3 regions of the Amycolatopsis balhimycina FH 1894 genome follow, and region 1 is predicted to be linked to each of the others. Evidence: riboswitches for the same ligand, from Rfam matches in the RefSeq annotation. Region 1 holds a riboswitch; each other region holds the start of a gene.
What was found. Region 1 has a riboswitch for S-adenosylmethionine ahead of A3CE_RS0142060 (aminotransferase class V-fold PLP-dependent enzyme). Riboswitches for the same ligand answer to the same signal wherever they lie in the genome.
Positions count from the first base shown of each region.

Region 2: another riboswitch for S-adenosylmethionine. It lies ahead of thrC (threonine synthase); the one in region 1 lies ahead of A3CE_RS0142060 (aminotransferase class V-fold PLP-dependent enzyme).
Region 3: another riboswitch for S-adenosylmethionine. It lies ahead of A3CE_RS0117435 (methionine ABC transporter ATP-binding protein); the one in region 1 lies ahead of A3CE_RS0142060 (aminotransferase class V-fold PLP-dependent enzyme).

Region 1 is NZ_KB913037.1:9,102,886-9,110,729, reverse strand. Features, by position in the region: gene A3CE_RS0142080 (AsnC family protein) at 1-60, shown strand, start outside; gene A3CE_RS0142075 (RluA family pseudouridine synthase) at 57-986, opposite strand; gene lspA (signal peptidase II) at 983-1,651, opposite strand; gene A3CE_RS58130 (hypothetical protein) at 1,675-2,283, opposite strand; gene A3CE_RS0142060 (aminotransferase class V-fold PLP-dependent enzyme) at 2,300-3,652, opposite strand; SAM riboswitch class IV at 3,691-3,805, opposite strand; gene A3CE_RS0142055 (potassium/proton antiporter) at 3,884-5,362, opposite strand; gene A3CE_RS0142050 (ArsR/SmtB family transcription factor) at 5,458-6,204, opposite strand; gene A3CE_RS0142045 (penicillin-binding transpeptidase domain-containing protein) at 6,287-7,844, opposite strand, start outside.
Region 2 is NZ_KB913037.1:8,652,293-8,660,136, forward strand. Features, by position in the region: gene A3CE_RS0139755 (ComEA family DNA-binding protein) at 217-927, shown strand; gene A3CE_RS0139760 (ComEC/Rec2 family competence protein) at 924-3,299, shown strand; gene thrC (threonine synthase) at 3,321-4,586, opposite strand; SAM riboswitch class I at 4,599-4,732, opposite strand; gene holA (DNA polymerase III subunit delta) at 4,879-5,859, shown strand; gene rpsT (30S ribosomal protein S20) at 6,090-6,350, opposite strand; gene A3CE_RS0139780 (DMT family transporter) at 6,626-7,489, shown strand; gene A3CE_RS0139785 (VOC family protein) at 7,513-7,844, shown strand, end outside.
Region 3 is NZ_KB913037.1:3,999,802-4,007,645, forward strand. Features, by position in the region: gene A3CE_RS0117420 (P-loop NTPase family protein) at 1-455, opposite strand, end outside; gene A3CE_RS0117425 (ABC-F family ATP-binding cassette domain-containing protein) at 452-2,215, opposite strand; gene A3CE_RS0117430 (4-(cytidine 5'-diphospho)-2-C-methyl-D-erythritol kinase) at 2,272-3,234, opposite strand; gene A3CE_RS0117435 (methionine ABC transporter ATP-binding protein) at 3,344-4,357, opposite strand; SAM riboswitch class I at 4,567-4,657, opposite strand; gene rsmA (16S rRNA (adenine(1518)-N(6)/adenine(1519)-N(6))-dimethyltransferase RsmA) at 4,784-5,620, opposite strand; gene A3CE_RS0117445 (resuscitation-promoting factor) at 5,851-7,293, opposite strand; gene A3CE_RS0117450 (TatD family hydrolase) at 7,582-7,844, opposite strand, start outside.

The DNA.
Region 1 (7,844 bases):
CGCTGGAGCCCGCGGCCGGAGCCCGACGAGCGCACGCTGACCTGGTCGATCGAGGACTAGTAGCTCTCGTCGCGCAGGGTTTCCAGGGCCTTCGCCAGGTCGTCCGGGTACTCCGACTCGAACTGGACCCACCGGCCGTCCGCCGGGTGCGCGAATCCCAGAGTCTTCGCGTGCAGCCACTGCCTGTTCAGGCCGAGGTGCCGGGCCAGGACCGGGTCGGCGCCGTAGGTCAGGTCACCGACGCAGGGGTGCCGCAGCGCCGAAAAGTGAACGCGGATCTGGTGCGTCCGCCCGGTTTCGAGCTTGATGTGCGTCAGCGACGCCGCCCGGAACGCCTCGACGACCTCGTAGTGCGTGACGCTCGGGCGGCCGCCCTGGACGACCGCGAACTTGTAGTCGTGGCGCGGGTGCCGGTCGATGGGCGCGTCGATCGTGCCGCGCATCGGGTCCGGGTGGCCCTGGACGATCGCGTGGTAGCCCTTGTCGACCGTGCGTTCCTTGAACGCGCGCTTCAGCACCGTGTAGGCGTGCTCGCTCTTGGCCACCACCATCACGCCGGTGGTGCCCGCGTCGAGCCGGTGCACGACGCCCTGGCGCTCGGCCGCGCCCGACGTCGCGATGCGCAGGCCCGCCGCGGCGAGGCCGCCGACGACGGTCGGGCCGGTCCAGCCCGGGCTCGGGTGCACCGCGACCCCGACCGGCTTGGAGATCACGACGATGTCGTCGTCGTCGTGGAGGATCTGCATGCCCGCGACCGGCTCGGCGACGATCTCGACCGGGTTCGCCGGCTCCGGGAGGGTGATCTCCAGCAGGCCACCCCCGGAGAGGCGGTCGGACTTGCCCGCGGGACGGCCGTCGAGCAGCACGTCCCCGGATTCGGCCAGTTCCGCGACGACGGTGCGCGAAAGGCCGAGCAGCTTGGCGAGGCCGGCGTCGACCCGCATCCCGTCGAGCCCGTCGGGCACCGGGAGCATCCGCGAGCTCACGCCTGCTCCTCCTGAGTCTTCTCGATCTTCTTCTTGTCCTTGGTCGACGTGCCGTCGTAGTCCTTGCCCAGCAGCGACAGCAGCACGATCAGAGCGCCGCCGACGCAGATCGCCGAGTCGGCGATGTTGAAGATCGCGAAGCCCTTGCCGTTGGGGGCGAACGCCGAGATGAAGTCGACGACGTGGCCCTGCAGCCCGCCGGGCGCGCGGAAGATGCGGTCGGTCAGGTTGCCGGTGGCGCCGGCGAGCACGAGGCCGAGGCCGATCGCCCAGCCGATCGACCGCAGCCGCCGCGACAGCCAGATGATGGCGATGACGACGGCCAGCGCGACCAGCGCGAGCACCCACGTCATGCCGGTGGCCATCGAGAACGCGGCACCCGGGTTGCGGATGACCTGCAGGTAGATCAGCCCGCCGAGGACCTTGACCGGCTCCTTGCCCTCCAGGTTGGCGACGACCAGGTTCTTCGTCACCAGGTCGATCGCCCAGAACACGGCGGCGACCGCGAACACCCAGCCGACCCGCCGCTTCGGCAGCAACGGCTTCGCCGGGACCTCCGGGTTCTCGGGCGCGTCGGCCTCGAGATCGGGCACGGCCTCGGGATCGGGCCCGGCCTCGGCGGGCGCGGCGGTGTCGGGTTCGGAGTGGCTGGGCTCGGTGCTCACCGGTCCATTGTCCACGGCGCTGGTCACGGCGTGTCGGCGGCGGTGTCGTGGCGGCGTCGCAGCAGGGCGGTGAAGGCCGCGGCGAGCAGCACGATCGCCGAGGCCAGCACCCCCACGAGGTCCGCCGAGAGCACCACGGCGACCAGGGCGAACGCGGCCGCCGTGAGCAGGACGAACCGGCTGCGCTCGTACGCGGCGAGCACGAGCAGGCCGAGCGTGGCCAGCAGTGGGCCGCGCAGGCCGTCGTCGAGCCGGAACTGCCAGGACCCGGCCAGGTCGAGCAGCGGGACGGCGAGCAGCGCGGCGACCGCGCCGAGGACGAACCGCCCGGTGCGGACCGGCCGGTGGGCGAACGCGTACCAGACGGCCGTGCCGGCGACCACCACGCCGAGCGTGACCAGCCACGCGGGCCCTTCGGGGAGGCCACGCGGCGACGAGTGGAAATAGTCCAGGGGCATCCGGTACGCCTCGCTGTACACCGTCGCGCCGTCCGGGACGGCCGGTCCGAGCAGGAGGTTCGCGGCCTCGCTCTCGGCTCGGCTACGGCGTGCCGCCAGCTGCACCGCGGCCAACCCGATCTGGGCGAACCCCAGCAGTGCCAGCGGAAACCAGAAACGCGGCCCTCTCCCCATCGGGCCAGGCTAGCGCTCAGCAGAACGGCGGCAGCTCCCGCGGGTCGCCCACCGGCGCCCAGCGGCCGTCCACCTTCGCGTACTCCCAGCGGGCTCCGCGCGCCACGATCTGCCGCAGCGCCAGGACCACGCGGTCGACGTGCTCCTCGGTGCTGCCGAGGCCGAGGCTGACGCGCACTGCCTGCCGCCCGTCGCCGCCGGTGACGCCGATCAGGCGCTGGGCCGCGATGTGGGCGCAGAAGGCGCCGTCGCGGACGCCGATGCCGTATTCGGCCGACAGCACCGCGGCGAGCCAGCCCGGGTCGAAGCCGTCGACGACGAAGCTGACCGTGCCGACCCGGTCGACCGGCGCGTCGAACAGCCGCAGTTCGGCGCAGCCCGGGATGCCCTCGAGGCCCTTGCGCAGCCGGGTGAGCAGGGCCTGCTCGTGCGCCACGACGGCGTCCCAGTCGCGGCTCAGGGTTTCGCACGCGACACCGAGCGCGTACACGCCGACGGTGTTGGGCGAGCCGGCTTCGTGCCGCTCCGGCCCGGTGTTCCAGACGACGGCGTCCTCGGTGACGAGCTTCGTCGCGCCGCCGCCGGCGAGGTACGGGCGGGCCGCGCGCAGCCAGTCGGCGCGGCCGATCAGCGCGCCCGCGCCGAAGGGCGCATACAGCTTGTGACCGGACAGCGCGACGTAGTCGACGTCCAGTTCCCTGATCGAGATCCGGCGGTGCGGGGCGAGCTGGGCGGCGTCGAGCGCGACGCGGGCGCCATGCCTGCGCGCCACCGCGGCGATCTCCGCCACCGGCAGCAGCTCACCGGTCACATTGGACGCTCCGGTGACGACGACCAGCCGCGGTCCTTCCGGGGCGTCCGCGAGCGCTTCGTCCACAGCGGACACCGCGGCGAGGCGGGTGCGCGGGGTCGGCAGCCGCCGGACGTTCGGCCCCTGCCACGGCAGGAGAGCGGCGTGGTGCTCGGTGTCGAACACGATCACCGTGGTGTGCCGGGGCAAGCTGCGGGCGAGCAGGTTGAAGGAGTCGGTGGTGTTGCGGGTGAACACGACGGTGTCGGTCCGCCGCGCGTCGACGAACCGGCGCAGGACGTCGCGGGTGCGCTCGTAGAGCCTGGTCGACACCTGCGACGCGAAGCCCGCGCCGCGGTGGACGCTGGCGTACCACGGCAGGAACTCGTCGACGGCGCTGCGGACGGCGTCGAGACAAGGGGCGCTCGCCGCGTGGTCGAGGTTGGCGTACCCGATGTCCCCACCGGTCACCAGCGGCACCCGCAGCGACGCACCGGCGACGGCGGGGATGTCCTGGGGGACAGTATTTTCGGGAGCGGCAGTATTTTCGAGCTGCGTGCGATCGATGGCGAGAGTCATCGGTGCCTCCTCGGCAGTCCGGGGGACCCCCGGCGAGGGGCCCGCGCTTGCCTGTCGCACGACGCGACCGGCCCGGTCTTCACCCGGGGCACCCCACCGCGGTAGGAGGGTTGCCGGCCAGCAAGCCGGGGCTTCGCGCTGGCACTCATGACCTGAGGCAAAAGGTAACCGAGAACGCGCCCCGCGGCCAACCCCCGCCTCACATTCTGAGACGGCGGTCACAGAGCGTGCTCAGCGGCCGGACTCGCCCTTCCAGCGGGCCAGGCGCCCGGCCCGGTCGACGGCGCGGAGCCGGCGTTCGGCGGCGTCGCGGACGTCACTCGTCGTGACGACCAGCAGCTGGTCGTTCTCCTGCAGCCGGCTGGTCTTCTGCGGCGTGAAACCCGTGCCGTCCCGCACGACCAGGCTGACCGTCGCCCCGATCGGCAGCCGCAGCTCGGACAGGTACACGCCGTGCATCTTCGAGCCGGGCTGGATCCGGACCTGCAGCAGCTCGGCCCCCAGCTCGTCCAGCGGCGCGGAGTCGACCTCGATCTCGTGCGCCTCGGACTTCTTGGCCAGCCCGAGCTTGCGCGCGAGCGGCCCGAGCGTCGCCCCCTGCAGCAGCGTCAGCACGATGACCAGCACGAACACCGCGTCGACCAGCCGCTGCGCGCCCGGCAGGCCCTCCGACAACGGGATCATGGCGAGCACGATCGGCACCGCGCCGCGCAGCCCGGCCCACGACAGGAACGCCTGCTCCCGCCACGGCAGCCGGAACGGCAGCATCGCCAGCACGACGGAGATCGGCCGCGCCAGCAGCAGCACGACGGCGGCCGCGACCAGGCCCGGCACGATCGCGTCGAGCAGCCGGCCCGGCGAGGCGAACAGGCCGAGCAGGACGAACAGCCCGATCTGCGCCAGCCAGCCCAGCCCCTCGGCGAACGACAGCGTGTCCGACCGGTGCGGCAGCCGCGAGTTGCCGAGCACCAGCGCGGCGACATAGGTGGCGAGCAGCCCGGACGCGTGCAGCAGCTGCCCGGACGAGTAGGCCACGACGCACACCGCGACCGTCGCGAGCGGGTAGAGGCCGGTGGCCGGCAGCGCGGCCCGGCGCAGCGCGAACCCGCCGAGCCAGCCGAACGCGAGCCCGATCACCAGGCCCGTCGTCAGCTCGTAGACCGCCAGCAGCGGCAACGTCCAGTCCACAGTGGAGCCCTCGGCCAGCACCACGACGGCGATGTAGGCCGGCGCGTCGTTGATGCCCGACTCGAGCTCGAGCGCCCCGGTGAGCCGTTTGCCGATCCCCGCCGTGCGCAGCACCGAAAACACCGCGGCCGCGTCGGTGGAGGCGAGCACCGCGCCCCACAGCAGGGCCAGCCGCCAGTCGAGGCCGAGCAGCCAGTGCAGGGCCGCGCCGGTGACCGCGATGCTCACCACGACAGCCACTGTGGACAGTGCGATCCCGCTGCCCAGCGCGGGTTTCACCGCCGACCAGCGCGTGGTCAGCCCGCCTTCGGCGAGGATCATGACGAGGGCGGCGAGGCCGAGCGACTGGGTCAGGCCCGGGTTGTCGAACCGGACTCCGAAGCCGGCTTCGCCCAGCACGACGCCGATCGCGAGGTAGAGCAGCAGCGAAGGCAGGCCGAGCCGGATCGACACGCGCACGGCGAGCACGGAGGCCAGCAGCACGACGCCGCCGACGCCGAGCAACACGGGGAGCTGGTCCATGCCGCCTCCTCCCGAGTGCCGTGGGCACTCAGAATAGTGAAGCGGCCGGGTTAACTCGTTCGTGTACCGCTGCCCCGCGGCGGCCCCCCGGTGTGTTAAGGCCTACCCAGCGCGTCGAGATCGACACCGAGTGCCGCGAAGGGCTGTGCCGCGCCCGGCAGGACCTTGACCGCGCGGTGCCCGTCCCGGGCGACCCAGCCGGCACCGACAGCGCGGTCCAACAGCGCCGCCGGCAGCGCCCCGGCGAGGTGGTCCCGGCGCTCCGTCCAATCCAGACAGTCACGCAGCAGCGGCCGCCGCCCGGCGGCGACCGGCACGCCCAGGCCCGCCAGCACCTCGCGGCCGCGGCCGGTCAGCGCCAGCCCCGCCGCCGCGTCGACCAGGCCGGTGGCCAGCATGCCGTCGCGGAGGGCGACCCCGAGCACACCGGCGAGGTGGTCGTAACACGTCCGGGCGAACCCGAGCCGCCGCACGCGCAACGACGACTTCAGCCCGGTCGCCGGCCGGTGCCCGGCAGTTTTTCGGGGGCTCCGGGTGGCGGAGCCCCCCGCCCGGGGCGGAGCCCCGGACGTCACTGCGTGCTGGGCGAGGTGCTCGATCAGCTCGGCGACGCGCGGATCGGCGATCCGGACGTAGCTGGCCCGGCCCTGCTTGGCCCGGGCGACGAACCCCGCGTCGGCCAGCCGGGTGACGTGCTCGCTGGCCGTCGAAAGCGCGATCCCGGCCGCCTTCGCCAGCTCACCGACCGTCCAGGCCCGCCCGTCCAGCAGGACGAGGCACATGGTGGCGCGGCTCGGGTCGGCCAGCACCGCGGCCACCTCGGCCAGCGCGATCGTCTCCATGCCCCCACGCTACGGCCCGCGAACTTCGGCCACGGCCGAACCGATGCGGCACTTTCCGGTGAAAGTGCCGCTCAGGCCGGGGTCAGAGGGCCTTGAGGAACTTGGTTGCCAGGCTGACCGCGGGGCCGGAGTCGTTCGACTTCTCCAGGACCACGGCGAACGCGATGTGGTCGCGGTAGCCGACGAACCAGCCCGTGGCGGCCGAACCGTCGCCGAACTGGGCGGTGCCGGTCTTGCCGAAGACGTTCCCCGCGCCCGCGGCACCGCGGGCGGTCCCGCTCGTGACCACCGCGCGCATCATCTTCCGCACCTCGCCGAGCACCGAGGACGGCGGCGGCGAGTAGCCCTTGACGACCGTGGTCTCGATGTCGTGCCACAGCTTCGGCGTGATCGCCTTGCCGGACGCGACGGTGGCGGCCATGACGGCGCCACCGAGCGCGCTGATCTGGATCCGGCCCTGGCCGAACCCGTCCTCGACCTGCTCGTCCTTGCTCGCCGCGGGCTCGACCTGCCCCAGCTCGGTGGACAGCCCGGGGATCTCGTAGTCGGCGTTCAGGCCCAGTTCGTCGGCCGCCTTCTTCAGCCCGTCCGCGGGCAGGCCGAGCGCGAGCTGCCCGAACGTGGTGTTGCAGGACCTCGCGAACGCCGTCTGCAGCGTCGTCGCGCCCAGCTCGAACCCCTCGTTCTTGACCGTCCGCGTGCCGATCGTCGCGACGCCGGGACAGTCGACCGGAGAGCCCGCGTTCAAGCCGCTCTGCTGGACGGCGGCGACCGAAGTGGCGATCTTGAACGCCGAACCGGGCTCGTACAGGCCGTTGAGCGCCTTCAGCGCGTCCCCGGCGGCGGCGTTCTGCGCCACGGCGAGGATGTCGCCCGACGCCGTGTCGAGGGCGACGAGCATCGCCGACCCCTGGTAGCCGTCCACCACGGCCTGGGCGGCGTTCTGCGCGGCCAGGCTCAGGCTCGACACGAGCGGCTTCGCCCCGTCCGACGCCTTGCCGAACAGCGTCTCGACGCTCTTGTCGGCGGCGTCGACCCGCTCGACGGTCAAGCCCCCGCCTTTCGCGGCCGTGACCTGCCCGGTGAGGGCCGAACGCAGCAGCGGCGCCGGGTTGCCGTCCACCGGCCGCACGCCGCCCGGCTCACTCACGAGCAGCGGCTTGCCGTCACGGTCGGTGACCGCGGTGGGGTCCTGCACGGCCGTGCCGATCATCAGCCGCTGCCCCGCCTCCAGTTTCGGGTGCAGCAGCGACGGCGCCCAGTGCACCAGCCACTTGCCGCCCGCCTGGGCGAGCTGGAACGGCACGTCGTACGTCCACGTCTTGCCCGGCTTCAACGCCCAGGACAGGTTGAACGTCCCGCCGGTCTGCTTCGCCCCGGCCGGGGTCGGCTGCAGGACGGTCAGCTTGGCCTTCACCGACGACGGGTTCAGCGCGTTCCGCGTGCTGCGCAGGGCCGTTGCGGCCGCCGCGGCGTCGTCGGTCAGCCTGCTCGCCGCGTCGGGGTTGTTCTCGGACAGGTCCTGCAGGTACTCGGTGATCGCCGAGTTCGGGTCGAGCGCGCCGGGACTCTCCACCGCCGTCGCCCCGGTGGCCGCTTCGGGCTTCGAACTCCCGCTGTTCAGCAGGAAGAACGCCGCC
Region 2 (7,844 bases), 450 kb from region 1:
ATGTTCGCCTCGCCGCCACGCTGTCAACGAACCTCGGACGCGCGACACCAGCCGGCGCCGGGTGGCGCGCCGAACCCTCCAGCATGCCACCCGGGTACGACGGAAACGGCCGGTCCCGGGCCGTCCCGGGGGAATCCGTCCACAACACCCCGGTTGTCCACAGGACGCGGCGGCACCCCTGTCGGACGCCTCCCCGCGCGCCCTAACGTCGATCGTGTGTTCGAGCAGCCCGCCCGGGATCCGGGCCCTCCCGTCAACGACCGGCTCGCCTGGCTGGCCGACCAGCTCTCGCCCGACGCGAGCACGGTCGGGCCCGGCGGCCGGTTGGTCCGGCGCTGGTTGCCGGGCGGACCGGCCGGTGCCGGCCGCCGCCGGTGGGCGTTTGCCGGCGTCCTCGCGGCCGTCGTGGTGATCGTCCTTGGTGCGGTCGCGCTCGCCGGCGGCCGTCCGGCGGCCGAGCCGGTGCCCGCGTTGCCCAGCGCGAAACCGGCGGGGGAGGCGCGGGCGGCACCCCAGACCGGCCTCGTCGTCAGCGTGGTCGGCCGCGTCCGGTCACCGGGCCTGATCACCGTGCCCCAGGGCGCCCGGGTCGCGGACGTGCTGCGTGCGGCGGGCGGCGCCGATCCCGGCGCGGATCTCGCCGCGCTGAACCTCGCCCGCAAGGTGACCGACGGGGAGCAGCTCGCGGTCGGGATCCCCGCTCCCGCCGCGGTTTCCGGTGCGCCGGCGGGCGGCAAGGTCGACCTCAACGCGGCGTCCGCGGACCAGCTGGACACGCTGCCCGGCGTCGGCGAGGTGATGGCCAAGCGGATCGTCCAGTGGCGCACCGAGCACGGCGGCTTCACGAAGGTCGAGCAGCTGCGGGACGTCGACGGCATCGGCGAAAACAAGTTCGAGAAATTGAGAGAGCAGGTGACCGTCGGATGAGCACCCTTCCCACGACCGACACCCGGCAGGACATGCGGCTGGTCCCGGCGGCGCTGGTGTGCTGGCTCGCCGCGCTGGCCGGCCTGCTCCTCGGCTGGTGGACGGCGGTCGCCGCCGGGCTGGCTTCGGCGGTGGTCGCCGGGCTGGTGCTCTGGCGGGCGCGCGGGCGTCCCCGGGTCCTCGGCGCGGCGGCGGCCCTGCTGGTGCTGGGCCTCGTCGCCGCGGGGCCGGTCGCCTGGCGGATCCGCGACGCGCAGCGTGACGAACTTCGCGCCGCCGCGCCCCAAGGGCTGCCCGCGGCGCTGCGGGTGGTCGTCGCCGGACGCCCGAAGCCCGTGCGCAGCGCCGGGTACGCCGACCGGCAGGCCGGTGCGCGGTCGGTGGTGCTGGCGGCCGACGTGCGCACGGCGTCGGTCGACGGCCGGCCCGTCTCGTCGACCGGACGTGTGCTGCTGCTGGCGCCGGTCGCGCAGTGGGCGGCGCTTCTCCCCGGGCAAGAGGTCGGGGTGACCGGCGTGCTGATGCCGCCGCGCGGCTCGGACCTGACGGTCGCGGTGCTGTCCGTGCGCGGCCCGCCGGGGGAGCCCGGCCCGGCGCCGTGGTGGCAGCGGGCGGCGGCCACGCTGCGCGCCGGTCTCCACGACCTGTGCCGGTCGTCCCTCCCGGAGGAACCGGCGGGCCTGCTCCCCGGGCTGGTCCTGGGCGACACGAGCGCGTTGTCGCCGCGTGTCGAAGAGGAGTTCGTCACCGCGGGCCTGGCCCACCTCACCGCGGTCAGCGGCGGCAACCTCGCCGCTGCCTGTGGCGCCGTACTGCTCCTGTTGCGCTTGCTGCGGCTCGGGCCGCGACTGTCCGCGGTGGCGGCCGGGGCGTGCCTGGCCGGGTTCCTCGTCCTGGTCGGCCCGGAGCCGAGCGTGCTGCGGGCGGGAGTCATGGCGGCGGTGGCGTTGCTGGCCCTGGCGCTGGGCCGGCGGGGCTCGGCGCTGCCCGCGCTGGCGTTCGCGGTGGCCGTGCTGGTGGTGGCGGATCCGGCGATGGCCACGGACTTCGGGTTCGCGTTGTCGGTGTTCGCCACCGCCGGGCTGGTCCTGCTCGCGCCCCGCTGGGCCGGGGCGCTCGTCCGGCGCGGCGTCCCGCCGGGGTTCGCGGACGGGCTGGCGATCCCGCTGGCGGCCTTCGTGGTGACAGCGCCGGTGCTCGCGGGCATGGCGGGCTCGGTGAGCCTGGTCTCCGTGCTGACCAACGTCCTGGCGGCGCCGGTCGTGACTCCGGCGACGGTGCTCGGCGTGCTGGCGACGGTCACCGGCCCGTGGTGGCCGGGCGCCGGGAAGGTCCTGGTGCGCCTGGCCGACCCGGAGGCCCGGTGGCTGATCACGGTGGCCCGGCACGGTGCGCGGGCCCCGGGCGCGGTCGTCGCCTGGCCCGGTGGCTGGGCGGGCGGGCTCCTCGCCGCCGCGGTCATCGCGGTACTGGTGCTCGCCGCCCGGTACCGGCGCCTGCGGTTGCTCATGGCCCTGCTGGTCGTCGGCGCGCTGCTGGTGTTCGTCCCGGTGCGAGTGCTCGCGCCGGCGTGGCCACCGCGGAACTGGGCGATGGTCGAGTGCGACGTCGGCCAAGGTGACGCGGTCGTGCTGGCGACCGCCGAGCCGGGACGGGCCGTCGTCGTCGATGCCGGACCGGAGCCGGGGCCGGTCGACGAGTGCCTGCACCGGCTGGCCGTCGACCGGATCCCGCTGCTGGTGCTGAGCCACCTGCACGCCGATCACATCGGCGGGCTCGCGTCGGTCTTCGACGGCCGGGCGGTCGGCGGGATCGCCGTCGGGCCGGGACGCGCGCCGGAGTGGGCGTGGCGGCAGGTCGCCGCGGAGGCCGCCCGGCAGGCGGTGCCGCTGGTCGAGCTGAACCCGGGGGAACGGCTGGAGTGGCCGGGGCTCGCGCTGGACGTGCTCGGCCCGCGGTACGTGCCGGCTCGCTCCGCCGGACTGCAGGACGGGACCACGATCAACAACAGTTCGGTGGTGCTGCGCGCGGAAACCCCGGCCGGGCGGGCACTCCTGACCGGTGACGTCGAACTGGCGGCGCAGGCGGACCTGCTGGCCGACGTCGGAGATCTGAAGGCGGAGGTGTTGAAGGTGCCGCACCACGGCAGCCGCTACTCACTGCCTTCGTTCCTCGCGGCGGTGGCGCCGCGGGTGGCGTTGGTCAGCGTGGGCGCGGGCAACAGCTACGGGCACCCGAGCAAGTCCACAATGGACAGCCTCACCGCGCTCGGCGCGCGCGTGACGCGCACGGACGTGGACGGGGACACCGCTGTCGTCGCCGGCCCCGCGATCGTGCGCCGGGGCGAGCCACGCGGCCCGCCCCGGCGTTGAGCGGGGGCGAGCCGCGGGACGTCAGTAACCTAGTGCCTTGTTCACGGCCGCGGCCGACGGCGGCAGGACCGCCTTGGGGCCCACGTGGTTCTCGATCGCGTCGAGGGTCTTGAGGCCGTCGCCGGTGATGAGCAGCACGGTCTCGGCGTCCGGGTCCAGCTTGCCGGTCTCGACGAGCTTCTTCGCCGTGGCGACGGTGACACCGCCGGCCGTCTCGGTGAAGATGCCTTCCGTGCGGGCCAGCAGCCGGATGCCTTCGACGACCTCTTCGTCGCTGACGTCCTCGATCGCGCCGCCGGTGCGGTTGACGATGTCGAGGACGTACGGGCCGTCGGCCGGGTTGCCGATCGCCAGCGAGCGGGCGATGGTGTCCGGCTTCACCGGCTGGACCACGTCCTGGCCGGCGCGGAACGCCGCCGACACCGGCGAGCAGCCGGTGGCCTGCGCGCCGAACACCTTGTAGGGGCTGGCGTCCACGAGACCGAGCTGACCCAGCTCGCGGAAACCCTTGTCCACCTTGGTCAGCTGCGAACCGGAGGCGATCGGCACGACGATCTGCGGCGGGATGCGCCAGCCGAGCTGCTCGGCGACCTCGAAGGCCAGCGTCTTGGAGCCTTCCGAGTAGTACGGCCGGACGTTCACGTTGACGAACGCCCACGTCGGGTGCTCGCCGGCGAGTTCGGTGGCCAGGCGGTTGACGTCGTCGTAGTTGCCGTCGATGGCGAGGAGGTCGCCGTCGTACACCGCGGTGGTGAGGATCTTGGCGCGCTCGAGGGTCTTCGGGATCAGCACGACCGACCGCCAGCCGGCGCGTGCCGCGGCGGCGGCCGTCGCGTTGGCCAGGTTGCCGGTCGAGGGACAGGCGAGCACCTCGAACCCGAACTCGCGGGCCGCGGCGAGCGCGACGGCGACGACGCGGTCCTTGAAGGAGTGCGTCGGGTTTCCGGTGTCGTCCTTGACCCACACGCGCTTGAGGCCGAGTTCCTTGGCGAGGCGGTCGGCACGGACCAGCCGGGTCGCGCCGGGCTCGGTGTTCGGGATCTCTTCGACGTTGGACGGAACCGGGAGGAGTTTCTTGTAGCGCCAGATGTTCTTGGGGCCGGCCTCGATGTCTTCGCGGCGGACGCGGCCGAAGTCGTAGGCGACCTCGAGCGGCGAGAAGTCCTCGGCGGAGACGAATTCGGGGGCGAGGGGCTGCCGGTGGCCCTCTTCCTTCGACACCAGTTCGACGGCGGGACCGAGATCCGGGGTCTTCGTGGCGGAGGTCGTGCCGAGGGTTGCGGTCATCGCGAGGTTCCTTCCTCATCTGCCCCGCCGAAGCGGGCCGGAATTGGCACCGTGGTCGTCAGCTACCCCGCGATCGCGGGATGACAGGCTGTACGCCGGTTGCCGGGGCTTCGTCGGGCCGTTCCCTCTGCCCCTCTGGATGAGCGGTATTCAGTTGTCGGTGCGCGCCCACCGGAAAACCCGGGGCGGCTGCCTCGGCTACACCGTACGACATGGCGCTCGCGCTGTGCCACGGTGCCCGCTCGACATCACCGGAGCGGGCGCATGGGGGAGCGAGTGAGAGGATTCACGGGTGACCGCGCAAGCCACCGCCCCGGCCCCGCTGCAGCTGGTCCTGGGTGAGGAAGAACTGCTGATCGAGCGGGCCGTCCGTGAGACGCTCGCCGCCGCCCGGGCAAGGGACGCGACGGCGGAGCTGACCCGCGTCCGGGTGTCCGATCTCACAGCCCCTGAGCTCGCCGAACTGGTCAGCCCGTCGCTGTTCAGCGAAGGCCGGGTGATCGTCCTCGAGTCGGCGCAGGACATCTCGCAGGAGCTGGCGGACGCCGTCGCGGCCTACCTGAAGGACCCGGCGGACGGGGTCGTGCTCGTGGTCGTGCACACCGGCGGCGGCCGCAGCAAGGCGGGCAAGACGCTCCCGGCGGTGCTGAAGAAGGCCGGCGCCGAGGTCACGGAGTGCCCGAAGCTGACCAAGCCGGCCGAGCGCGAGCAGTTCGTGCGCCACGAGGTGCGCCGGGTGCACGGCAAGATCGACCCGGCCGGGGTGGCCGCGCTGATCGACGCCGTGGGCTCCGACCTGCGGGAACTGTCGTCGGCGGCGACGCAGCTGGTCGCGGACACCGGCGGGTCCGTCGACGCGGAGGCGGTCCGCCGCTACCACCGCGGCCGCGCCGACGTCACCGGCTTCGCGGTGGCGGAGAAGGCGGTGAGCGGTGACCGCGCGGCGGCGCTGGAGTCGCTGCGGTGGGCGATGCAGCTCGGCGTCCCGCACGTCCTGGTCGCCGACGCGCTGGCCGACGCGGTCCGCACCATCGCGCGAGTCTCCGGCGCGGGCCGGGGCAACCCCAACCAGATGGCGGGCGAGCTGGGCATGCCGCCCTGGAAGATCCGCAAGGCGCAGGGGCAGTCCCGCGGCTGGAACCCCGACGGCCTGGCCACGGCGATGCGCGTGGTCGCGCGGCTGAACGCCGAGGTCAAGGGCGTGGCGGCGGACCCGGGCTACGCGCTGGAGCGCGCGGTCCTCGAGGTGGCCGCGGCAAAAGGCGACCGCTGACCGACGCGGGCAAGCCGGACCGGCTGATCACTCGTAGAGGCAGGCGGTAGCGAAGGAGCATCGACTCCGCGCAACGGCTGACCCGAGAGCCTGCCGGCCACCGATGTCTCGTCCCTGCGGGCGCGGCATCTCCGCCCAGCGCCCCCAAGGCATGAAGCATCTCCGCCCAGCGCCCCCAAGGCATGAAGAAAGCCCCGGCCGGAGCCGGGGCTTTCCAGAAATCACGCAGCTCAGAGCGCGTTGACGCGCTTCGCCAGCGCCGACTTCTTGTTGGCGGCCTGGTTGGCGTGGATGACGCCCTTCGAGACGGCCTTGTCCAGCTTCTGGGCGGCGTCGCGCTGCAGCTCGACGGCCTTGGCCTTGTCGCCGGCCTCGGCGGCTTCGCGGACCTTGCGGATCGCGGTCTTCACCGAGGACCGGATCGCCTGGTTGCGCTGACGCGCCTTCTCATTCGTCGTGATGCGCTTGATCTGCGACTTGATGTTGGCCATAGGGCAACTCCTGTTTCACTCGGTGAGATTCGCCGCCGCGCTGATGTGGCCCTGCTCGAGGAGCGGGTTTCCTCCATGACGGAATGCCGCACGGCAACGAGCGACCACTCTAACAGCCCAGCTCACGGCGGCCCGCGCCGGGATCCGATCACCAGGGGTACCGTCGGTCGCACGACACACCAGGACCGGCGAGCCGGACGGCCGGTCGTGCAGCTGACGGGGGAAAGCCCGGCGGGCCGGGCTTCCGTACGCGCGGAAACCCCGTAAGGGGTCCCATGAACGCCACTGCCCTGTCCCTCGTCCTCGTCGCCGCCGTCGTGCACGCGGTGTGGAACCTGGCCGCGAAACGGATCTCCTCCGGCGGCACCCAGTTCGTCTGGCTCTACTACACGGTTTCCGCCGTCGTGCTGCTGCCCGTGACGGTCGTGCTGCTGGCCGTCGGGCCGCAGCGTCCACAGTGGAGCTGGCTGCTCGCCGCCGCGGGCACGTCGGTGCTGCACGTCGCTTACGGCATCGTGCTCCAGCGGGGGTACCGGGCCGGCGATCTCTCGGTCGTCTACCCGGTCGCGCGGGGCACCGGTCCGCTGCTGTCGGTGCTGGCCGCCGTGTTCGTGCTCGGCGAGCGGCCCGGGTGGCTGGGCCTGCTCGGCGCGTTCCTGGTGATCGCCGGGGTGCTCGTCATCAGCACCGGTCGCACCGGAAGCGGGACGCACGCGGTCAAAGCCGGTGTCTTCTACGGCCTCCTGACCGGCGCCGTCATCGCCGGCTACACGCTCTGGGACGCGCACTCGGTGACCGGCGTCGGCGTGCCGCCGGTCGTCTACTTCGGCCTCGGTTCGGTCCTGCAGAGCGTCATGCTCGTGCCGGGTGCGCTGGCCGGCCGCGCCGAGGTGGCCCGGATCTGGCGGGAGCAGCGCCGCGAAGTGCTGCTCGTCGCGCTGCTGTCGCCGCTCGCCTACATCCTCGTGCTGTTCGCCCTCACGATGGCGCCGGTCAGCCTGGTCGCGCCCGCCCGGGAGCTGAGCATCGTGCTGGGTGGCCTCGCCGCGTGGCTGGTGCTGGGCGAGCGGGACGCCGTCCGACGCCTGGCCGGGGCGGTGATCGTGCTGTCCGGGATCGTCGCGATTGCGGCGGCCTGAGCCCGTCCGGTAGGGATGGGCGGATGGAGATCCTGAAGAGCCGGCTGCTGATCCGCCCGCGCGACGCAGCGGCGTCCACGGCGTTCTACCGCGAGCTTCTCGGCCTGGCCGTGGAGCGGGAGTTCCCCGGCGGCACCGTGTTCTTCCTTGGCCACGGGTCCCTGGAGGTCTCCGGCCGGGGGGAGGCGGGCGCGTCGCCCGACCTGGTGCTCTGGCTGCAGGTCCGCGACCTGGCCGGCACCCTGGCCGACCTCGAGGCGAAGGGCCTGGAGCCCGTGCGGGACGCCCGGCGCGAGCCCTGGGGCCTCGACGAGGCCTGGATCGCCGATCCGGACGGCACGCGCATCGTGCTGGT
Region 3 (7,844 bases), 5.1 Mb from region 1:
CGCATGATCGGGTGGTACCGCCACGCGAGCCGGATGATGTGGTTCCGGTCGGTGAAGAAGGTGCGCAACGGGCCTTCGACGTTCCCCCCGGCGATCTCCGAACCACGGCCGAAACGGCGTTGGAGCGTACGGATGACGACCCGGACCATCGCCAGGGCACGCGGGTGGTCGAGCCACACCAGCACGTCGAGGCGGGCGGTCATCCGCTCCCGGACTTCTTCGCCCTGCCATTCGATGGCCCAGACGTCGCGGCCCAGGTACTCGAGCAGGTCGGCCTGCCAGGTTTCCCGCACGGTCCAGCCGGGCCCGTGGAAGAAGGTTTCCATCTCGACGAACGGCACACCCAGGCGCTCGCACAGTGTGCGGGCGAGGGTCGACTTGCCCGATCCGGCGGAGCCCGCCACCGCGATCCGCCGGAGCACACCGAGGGGCTCGTCGGGCCCGATCACCCTCATTCGAGCAGCTCGGACGTCTCCAGCCAGCGGCCCTCGACGTCCTCGATCTCGCCCCGGACGCCCTTCAGCTCGGCGTTGAGCGCCATCAGCTTCGCCGGGTCGGTCGCGGCCTCCAGGAGCGACGCGTGGAGCTTCTCCTCCTTGGCGTGCAACTGGTCCAGCTTGCGCTCCAGCCGGCCGAGGTCCTTCTGCGCCGCGCGCAGGTCGGCCGCGGACTTCTTCGCTTCGGTCTTGGCCGCCGACGGCGCCGGGCCCGAAACGTCCTGGACTGCCGCGCGTCGGTTCAGGTACTCCTCGATGCCGCCGGGGAGGTGGGTGATCCGGCCGTCACCGAAGAGCGCGACGATCGTGTCGCAGACGCGTTCGACCAGGTAGCGGTCGTGGGAGACGACGACCATCGTGCCCGGCCAGCCGTCGAGGAGGTCCTCCAGCTGCTGCAGGGTGTCGATGTCCAGGTCGTTCGTCGGCTCGTCGAGCAGCAGGACGTTCGGCTCGGCCATCAGCAGCCGGCACAGCTGCAGCCGCCGCCGCTCGCCGCCGGAGAGGTCCCCGACCGGCGTCCACTGGCGCGCCTGCGGGAAGCCGAGCTTCTCCCCCAGCTGCGACGCGGTCATTTCCTGCTTGCCGAACACGACGCGCCCGGCCACCTGCTCGATCGCCTGCAGCACGCGCAGGTCGCCGGGCAGGTCGTCGAGCTCCTGGCGCAGGTGCGCCAGCGCGACCGTCTTACCCTCGATCCGACGGCCCGTCGAGCCCTCGACGTCGCCGCCGAGCAGCTTCAGCAGCGACGTCTTGCCCGAGCCGTTGATGCCGACGAGGCCGATCCGGTCGCCCGGCCCGACCCGCCAGGTGACGTGGTCGAGGAGCGTCCGCTCGCCCACCGTGTACGTCGTGTCTTCCAGCTCCAGCACGGTCTTGCCGAGGCGCCGCTTCGCGAACGCCTGCAGTTCGACGGAGTCGCGGGGCGGCGGGACGTCGGCGATCAGCGCTTCGGCCGCTTCGATGCGGTAGCGCGGCTTCGACGAACGCGCCTGCGGGCCGCGGCGCAGCCACGCCAGCTCCTTGCGGGCCAGGTTCTGCCGCTTCTCCTCGGCCGTCGCGGCCAGCCGCCCCCGCTCGGCGCGCGCGAAGATCCAGTCGGCGTAACCGCCTTCGTACTGCTCGACGCGGCCGTTCGCGACCTCCCACGTCAAAGTCGCGACGGTGTCGAGGAACCACCGGTCGTGCGTGACGACCACGACCGCGATCCGCCGGTTCAGCAGGTGGTCGGCGAGCCACTGGACACCTTCGACGTCCAGGTGGTTGGTCGGCTCGTCGAGCACGACGAGGTCGAGCTCCCCGGTCAGCGCGGCGGCCAGGGAGACCCGGCGCCGCTCACCGCCGGAGAGGTTCGCGGTGGGTGTGTCGAGCCCGATCGCGGTGATGCCCAAGCCGTCCACAATGGACCGCACGCGCGCGTCGGCCGCCCATTCGTGCTCGGCGCCATAGCGTTCGAGCACGACCTCGCCGACGCTGCTGCCGTCCGGCAGCTCGGTCCGCTGGGTGACCACGGCCATCCGCAGGCCACCGACGTGGCTCACCCGCCCGGAATCCGGCTCGGCGAGTCCGGAAAGGACTTCCAGCAGGGTGGTCTTGCCGCCACCATTGAGGCCGACGACGCCGATGCGCTGCCCGGCCGCGACGCCGAGCGACACGCCGTCCAGCAGCGGGCGCACCCCGTACGACTTGCTCACCGCCTCGAGATTGACCAGGTTGGCCATCCGCTCAGCCGATCCTTTCCGAGAAACAGAGTTATCCGACCATCCACAGTGGAAGGTCAGGCGTGCACCCGCGGCGGCGCCGGGCGCGGCGCGTCGTCCCCGCCGACGACGCGGGCGCCGGGGACCGGGCCGTGCGCCACCCGGACCGTGCGGCACACCCCCGCCCCCGACAGCTCCGCGGCGACCTCCACCGCGGACTGCGCGTCTTCGCACAGGAACGCACACGTCGGGCCGGAACCGGACACCGTGCCGGCCAGCGCGCCCGCGTTGACGCCCGCCCGGAGCGTGCGGCGCAGCTCGGGCCGCAGCGAAACCGCCGCCGCCTGGAGGTCGTTGCCCAGCAGCAGGGCCAGCTGGCGCGGGTCGCCCGAGGCCAGCGCCTCGACGACCGGGGTGTGCGAGCCGATCCGGGGCGGGTTGCCCGCCGCACGCAGGCGGTCCAGTTCGCCGAACACCTTCGGCGTCGACAGCCCTTCGGAGTCGAAGGCCAGCACCCAGTGGAACGTGTGCCGCCCGAGCACCGGGACGAGCTTTTCGCCGCGCCCGGTCCCCAGCGCGGTGCCGCCGTAGAGCGCGAACGGGACGTCGCTGCCGAGCCCGGCGGCGATCTCGGCCAGCTCGTCGCGGGTGACGTCGAGACTCCACAGGCTCGCGAGCCCGACCAGCGTCGCCGCCGCGTCGGCACTGCCGCCCGCCATTCCGCCGGCGACCGGGATGCCCTTGCGCAGCACCACCCGGACCTTCGGCTCGCCGGTGCGGCCGACGTGCGCGGCCAGCGCTTCGACGGCCTGCCAGGCCAGGTTTTCGGGGCCGGTCGGAACCGAGCCCTCCCCCTCGCCGTAGACCTCGATACCGGGTTCGTCGGTGGCCGCGACGGTCACCTCGTCGGTCAGTGACAGGGCCTGGAACACGGTCACCAGCTCGTGGTAACCGTCTTCACGCAGGTCGTCGACCGAAAGGTGCAGGTTGACCTTGGCCGGGACCCGGACGGTGACTGGAGGCGGAACAACAGCGAGCACCCGACCAGCCTACGTGCTCGTGCCGGTCGCACTTCCACCAGGAAGTTCGTGAAGGCCACCTTCCGGAACTACAAGTTCCTCAAGGTGGCCTTCACGAAGCTTGCCCAGGTCAGGCGGCCGCGATGCCCTGCGGGCCGCGGGCGGTGTGCGTCACGTGGCCGCCGCGCTCGGCGACCCACGCCAGCGCCGCGTCGGCCCGCTCGCCGCGGACGCCGAGGCGGAACCGGCCGACCGGCGTGTCGCCGATCCGGGTCAGGCCGCCGCCGATCGTGGCGAACTCGACGTCGAAGCGGCCCGCGGCCTCGGGCAGCAGCGCACCCACCGACGCGAAGCCGATCAGCACGACATCGGCCGAGCGGTCGTAGCGCGCCACCTGCGAACGGGACGTCTCGATGGCCGGCAACAGCGCCCGCGCGGTGCGGCTGGCCGGGTCGGAGATCAGGTCGAGCACGGTGCCTCGCTCGACGACCGTACCGTCTTCCAGCACGGCGACGTCGTCGCAAAGCCGGCGGACCACGCCCGCGTCCGGCGTCGTGACCACGACGGTGACCCCCAGCTCGGACCGCGCCCGGTCGAGGACGGTCAGGACGGCGCCGGCCTCCTCCGGGTCGACACCGGCGGTCGGGTCGTCGGCGAGCAGCACGGCGGGGGCCGCCGCCAGCGCCCTCGCGACCGCGACACGGCGGAGCTGACCGGCGGACAGCTCACCGGGACGCTGCGCGGCGCGCGGCGTCAGGCCGACGAGGTCGAGCAGCGAGCCGACCCGGCTGCGGCGCTGCGGGCCGTCGACGCCGAGCTGCTCGAGCGGGGCAGCGATGTTGCCGGCGATCGTGCGCTCGGCGATCAGCTCCGGCTTCGTCGAAACGACACCCAGCTGACGGCGGATTTCGCGGAGCCGGCGGCCGTCGAGCGTGCCGGTGTTGAGGCCGTCGAGCCGGACGACGCCGCGGTCGGGCCGCTCCTGCAGCGCGATGCACCGGGCGAGGACGGACTTGCCCGACCCGGCGGGACCGACCACGCCGAACAGCGAGCCGGCCTGGACGTCGACACTCACGTCGTGCAGCGCGACGACCGAATTTCCGTTGGTGGCAAAGGATTTGGACAGGTTTTCGACGGTGATCACGAAGGCTCCAGAAAACGGGGTGCGCGCAGGACGCGGCACCCGGCCGCAAGCGAGTTCCGTCCACTGCGGACGGTGCGTGAAGAAGAGGTGGACCGGCTGGGGCTAGCTCAGTTGGAGCGCCGACATGCGGTCACGGAGCGGCGGCCTTCGTCGACAACGCGACGCCGGGTGAGGAGCAGGGGGCGAGCTACCCTCTTCATCGAAAACGGCCTCCATCGGTCCTGGCGGTAGCACCTGCCCTGCGGAGGGTGGTTGCTGCGACTTCGGCGAGCCAGGTCTCTCAGTCGCTCGGGATGGACGTACTGAGTAAAACCGATCCCACGGAGCGAAAGCAAGCCTGTTGGCCCAGATCACACGACTGGCGGCGTCCGGATCGCGGGATCACGGGCGGAGAGGACGTATTTTCACGCTTCCACTGTGGAGTGCCTAACGCGCGGCGGCGATCCGCACGAAGTCGTGCACGTTCAGCTGCTCACCGCGGGTCCTGGGGTCGATCCCGGCGGCCGTCAGCAGTTCGCCGGCACGCTCGGCCGAGCCCGCCCAGCCCGCGAGCGCGGCCCGGAGCGTCTTCCTGCGTTGTGAGAAAGCAGCGTCCACCAGGCCGAAGAGCAGCTCCCGGTCGTCGGACGCCGTCGTGTCGCCGCGTTCCAACGCGACGAGCGCGGAATCGACGTTCGGTACGGGCCAGAACACCGAGCGTGGCACGGCGGCGACCTTGCGTGCGGTGCCGTACCAGGCGAGCTTGACGCTCGGCACGCCGTAGATCCGGCTGCCGGGGCCGGCGGCCATCCGCTCGGCGACTTCGGTTTGGACCATGACCAAACCGGTCTTCAGCGAGGGCACCTCGGCCAGCAGGTGCAGCACGACGGGCACGGCGACGTTGTAGGGCAGGTTGGCGACGAGCGCGGTCGGCTCGCCCAGTTCCTCGCGGGTGACGCGCAGGGCATCGGCCCCGACGACGGTCAGCCGCTCCGCGGCTTCGGGGCCCCGTTCGGCGACGGTCTTGGGCAGCCGCTCGGCGAGCTTGGGATCGATCTCGACGGCGACGACCCGCGCGCCGGTGGCGAGCAGCCCGAGGGTCAGCGACCCGAGCCCGGGCCCGACCTCGAGGACGACGTCGTCCGGGGCGACGCCGGCGAGCTCGACGATCCGGCGGACGGTGTTGGGATCGTGCACGAAGTTCTGCCCGAGCTTCTTGGTCGGCCGGACGTCCAGCTCGGCCGCCAGCCCGCGGATCTCGGCAGGTCCCAACAGTTCAACCACCGGACGAGCCTACCCAGAGGGTCGGCTGACGTGCCCGGACGGTCGGCTTGCGTACCCGGAGGGTCGGCTCGCGTGCTTGAGGCCCGATCTCGCGTGATTGAGCGCGTAACTCGCGTGATTGGAGGGTCGACACGCGTGATTGGGGGGACGACACGCGTGATTGGGGGGGACGACACCGGGCACGCGAAACGGCCCCCGTCCGGAGGACGGGGGCCGTTTCAGAGGGACTGTCAGGCCTTCTTGCCGCAGACCGGCCAGGCGCTGTAGCTGCCGCCGCGGCCGGCCTTGACCTTCTCCGCGATCGCGATCTGCTGCTCACGCGAAGCCTGGTTCGGCAGCGCGGCGTACTGGTCGCCGCCGTAGGCGTTCCACGTCTGCTTGTCGAACTGGAGGCCGCCGTAGTAGCCGTTGCCGGTGTTGATCGACCAGTTGCCGCCCGACTCGCACTGGGCGATGCGGTCCCACGCGGAGCCGTCACCGATGTCCGGCGTCGGGGCCTGCTTGGTGCCGACGTGGATGATCTTCGGCTTCGGCTGGGTGATGACCTGCTCGGAGACGCTCTCGCGAGCGACCTCCTTGCCGTTCTTCTGCGTGACCTTGTAGGTCACCATCTTCTCGCCGGGCGTGCCGGGGTCCTCGACCGAGGTCTTGCCCTTGGCGAGGTCCGGGTCGTCGACCTTCTGCTCGGGCGGGGCGATGGACTCCTTCTGGACGACCGTCGAGACGCCGGTGCGGCTGATGTGCACCTCGGCGCCGTCGGTCAGCTTGACGTCCAGACCACCCTCGGCCTGGTCCTCCGGGCCCAGGGTGAGCTTGTACTCGCCCAGGAACTCCTTCGTCGTGACCGCGGTCGTCTTCACCTGCTTCGGCGCGTTGGCGCCGTCGTACAGGGTGACGTTCTTCAGGGTCTTGATCTCGACGGTGGCGCCCTGCAGGGGCAGCTCGCCGTCCTTCGGCATCGACATCCACGTGCCGGGCTTGTCCATGCCGGCCATGCCGAGCTGGGACAGCGCGTCGCCGAGGTGGGTCGCACGGACCCAGGAGGTGTGCTCCGCGCCGTCGACGATCATCTTCAGCTGGCGGCCGCGCTCCAGCTTGATGACGCCGCCGTCGCCGACCTCCGCCTGCGGGGACGGGGAGAGCGAGTCGTGCGCGCCGACGGAAAGGCCCGCGTCCTCGAGCACCTCGCCGACGGTGTCGCCGAAGGAGTGCACGGTCTGCTGGTGGCCGTCGACGTCGACGGTGATGCTCTTGTTCATCGCCAGCGCGGCCGCGCCGCCACCGGCGACGCTGATCATGACGCTGAGGACGGCACCCTTGAGGAACCGGCGCTTCCAGACCTTGGTGGTCTGGCGGAGCCCCTCGTCCAGCGCGGCCCGCTTTTCCTGCGGCGACATGGTGCGGTCCGCGTCGAACCCGTCCGGGATGACGATCGGCGGCAGGTACGTGGTCTCCGCGTTGATGAGGCGGATCAGCTCGTCGACGTCGACGTCGATCTCGGCCATCATCGCGTCGGCGTCGGGGCCGAGCGCGGCGAGGATGTCCTGCTGCGTGATGTTCGGGTCGTCGGAGAAGTCCAGCTGGCCGTACGCAGTGTCGTCGTACGCAGTGTTCTCGAATTGACGGTCGAGTACGGCCGCGGAGCGCGCTCCAGCCTGTCTGCTACCTGTCACCGGGTCGTTCCCTTTCCCAAGACGCCGTTCGGGGCGGCGTCTTTACGTCTGGGCCCGCAGCCGGCGCCATCGTCACGGTTCCGGCTCGTACCTGCTCCGGTTCCGCTTCCCCGACGTGCACTGACGTGACTGTGGGCGTAACAGTCGGCAACTGCAGTCTGCAGTACCGACCGGCACGATCACGGGACAGTAACGGGTCCCGGCGGGTTGCGCAAACACCCCCCGGAGTGTCGTGATCTGTGTCACCCATCGGGTGGACGAGCCGGGAACCCTGTTGTCGCAATGCGTTCAACCCGTTGTGACACTGGGGAGTCGGTAGACCCGCTCGGCGGTGGTCCGGACCGATTCGGCGACTTCGTGGACAGCTTCGCCCCTGAGCGCCGCGAGGTGACGGACGGTGTAGGCGGCGCAGTAGGGCTCGTTCGGCCGCCCACGGAACGGGTGGGGGGTCAGAAACGGCGCGTCCGTCTCGACGAGGTACTGTCCCGGCGGGCAGAGCCGCGCCGCCTCGTGGAGCCCCTTCGCGTTCTTGAACGTGACGGTGCCCGCGA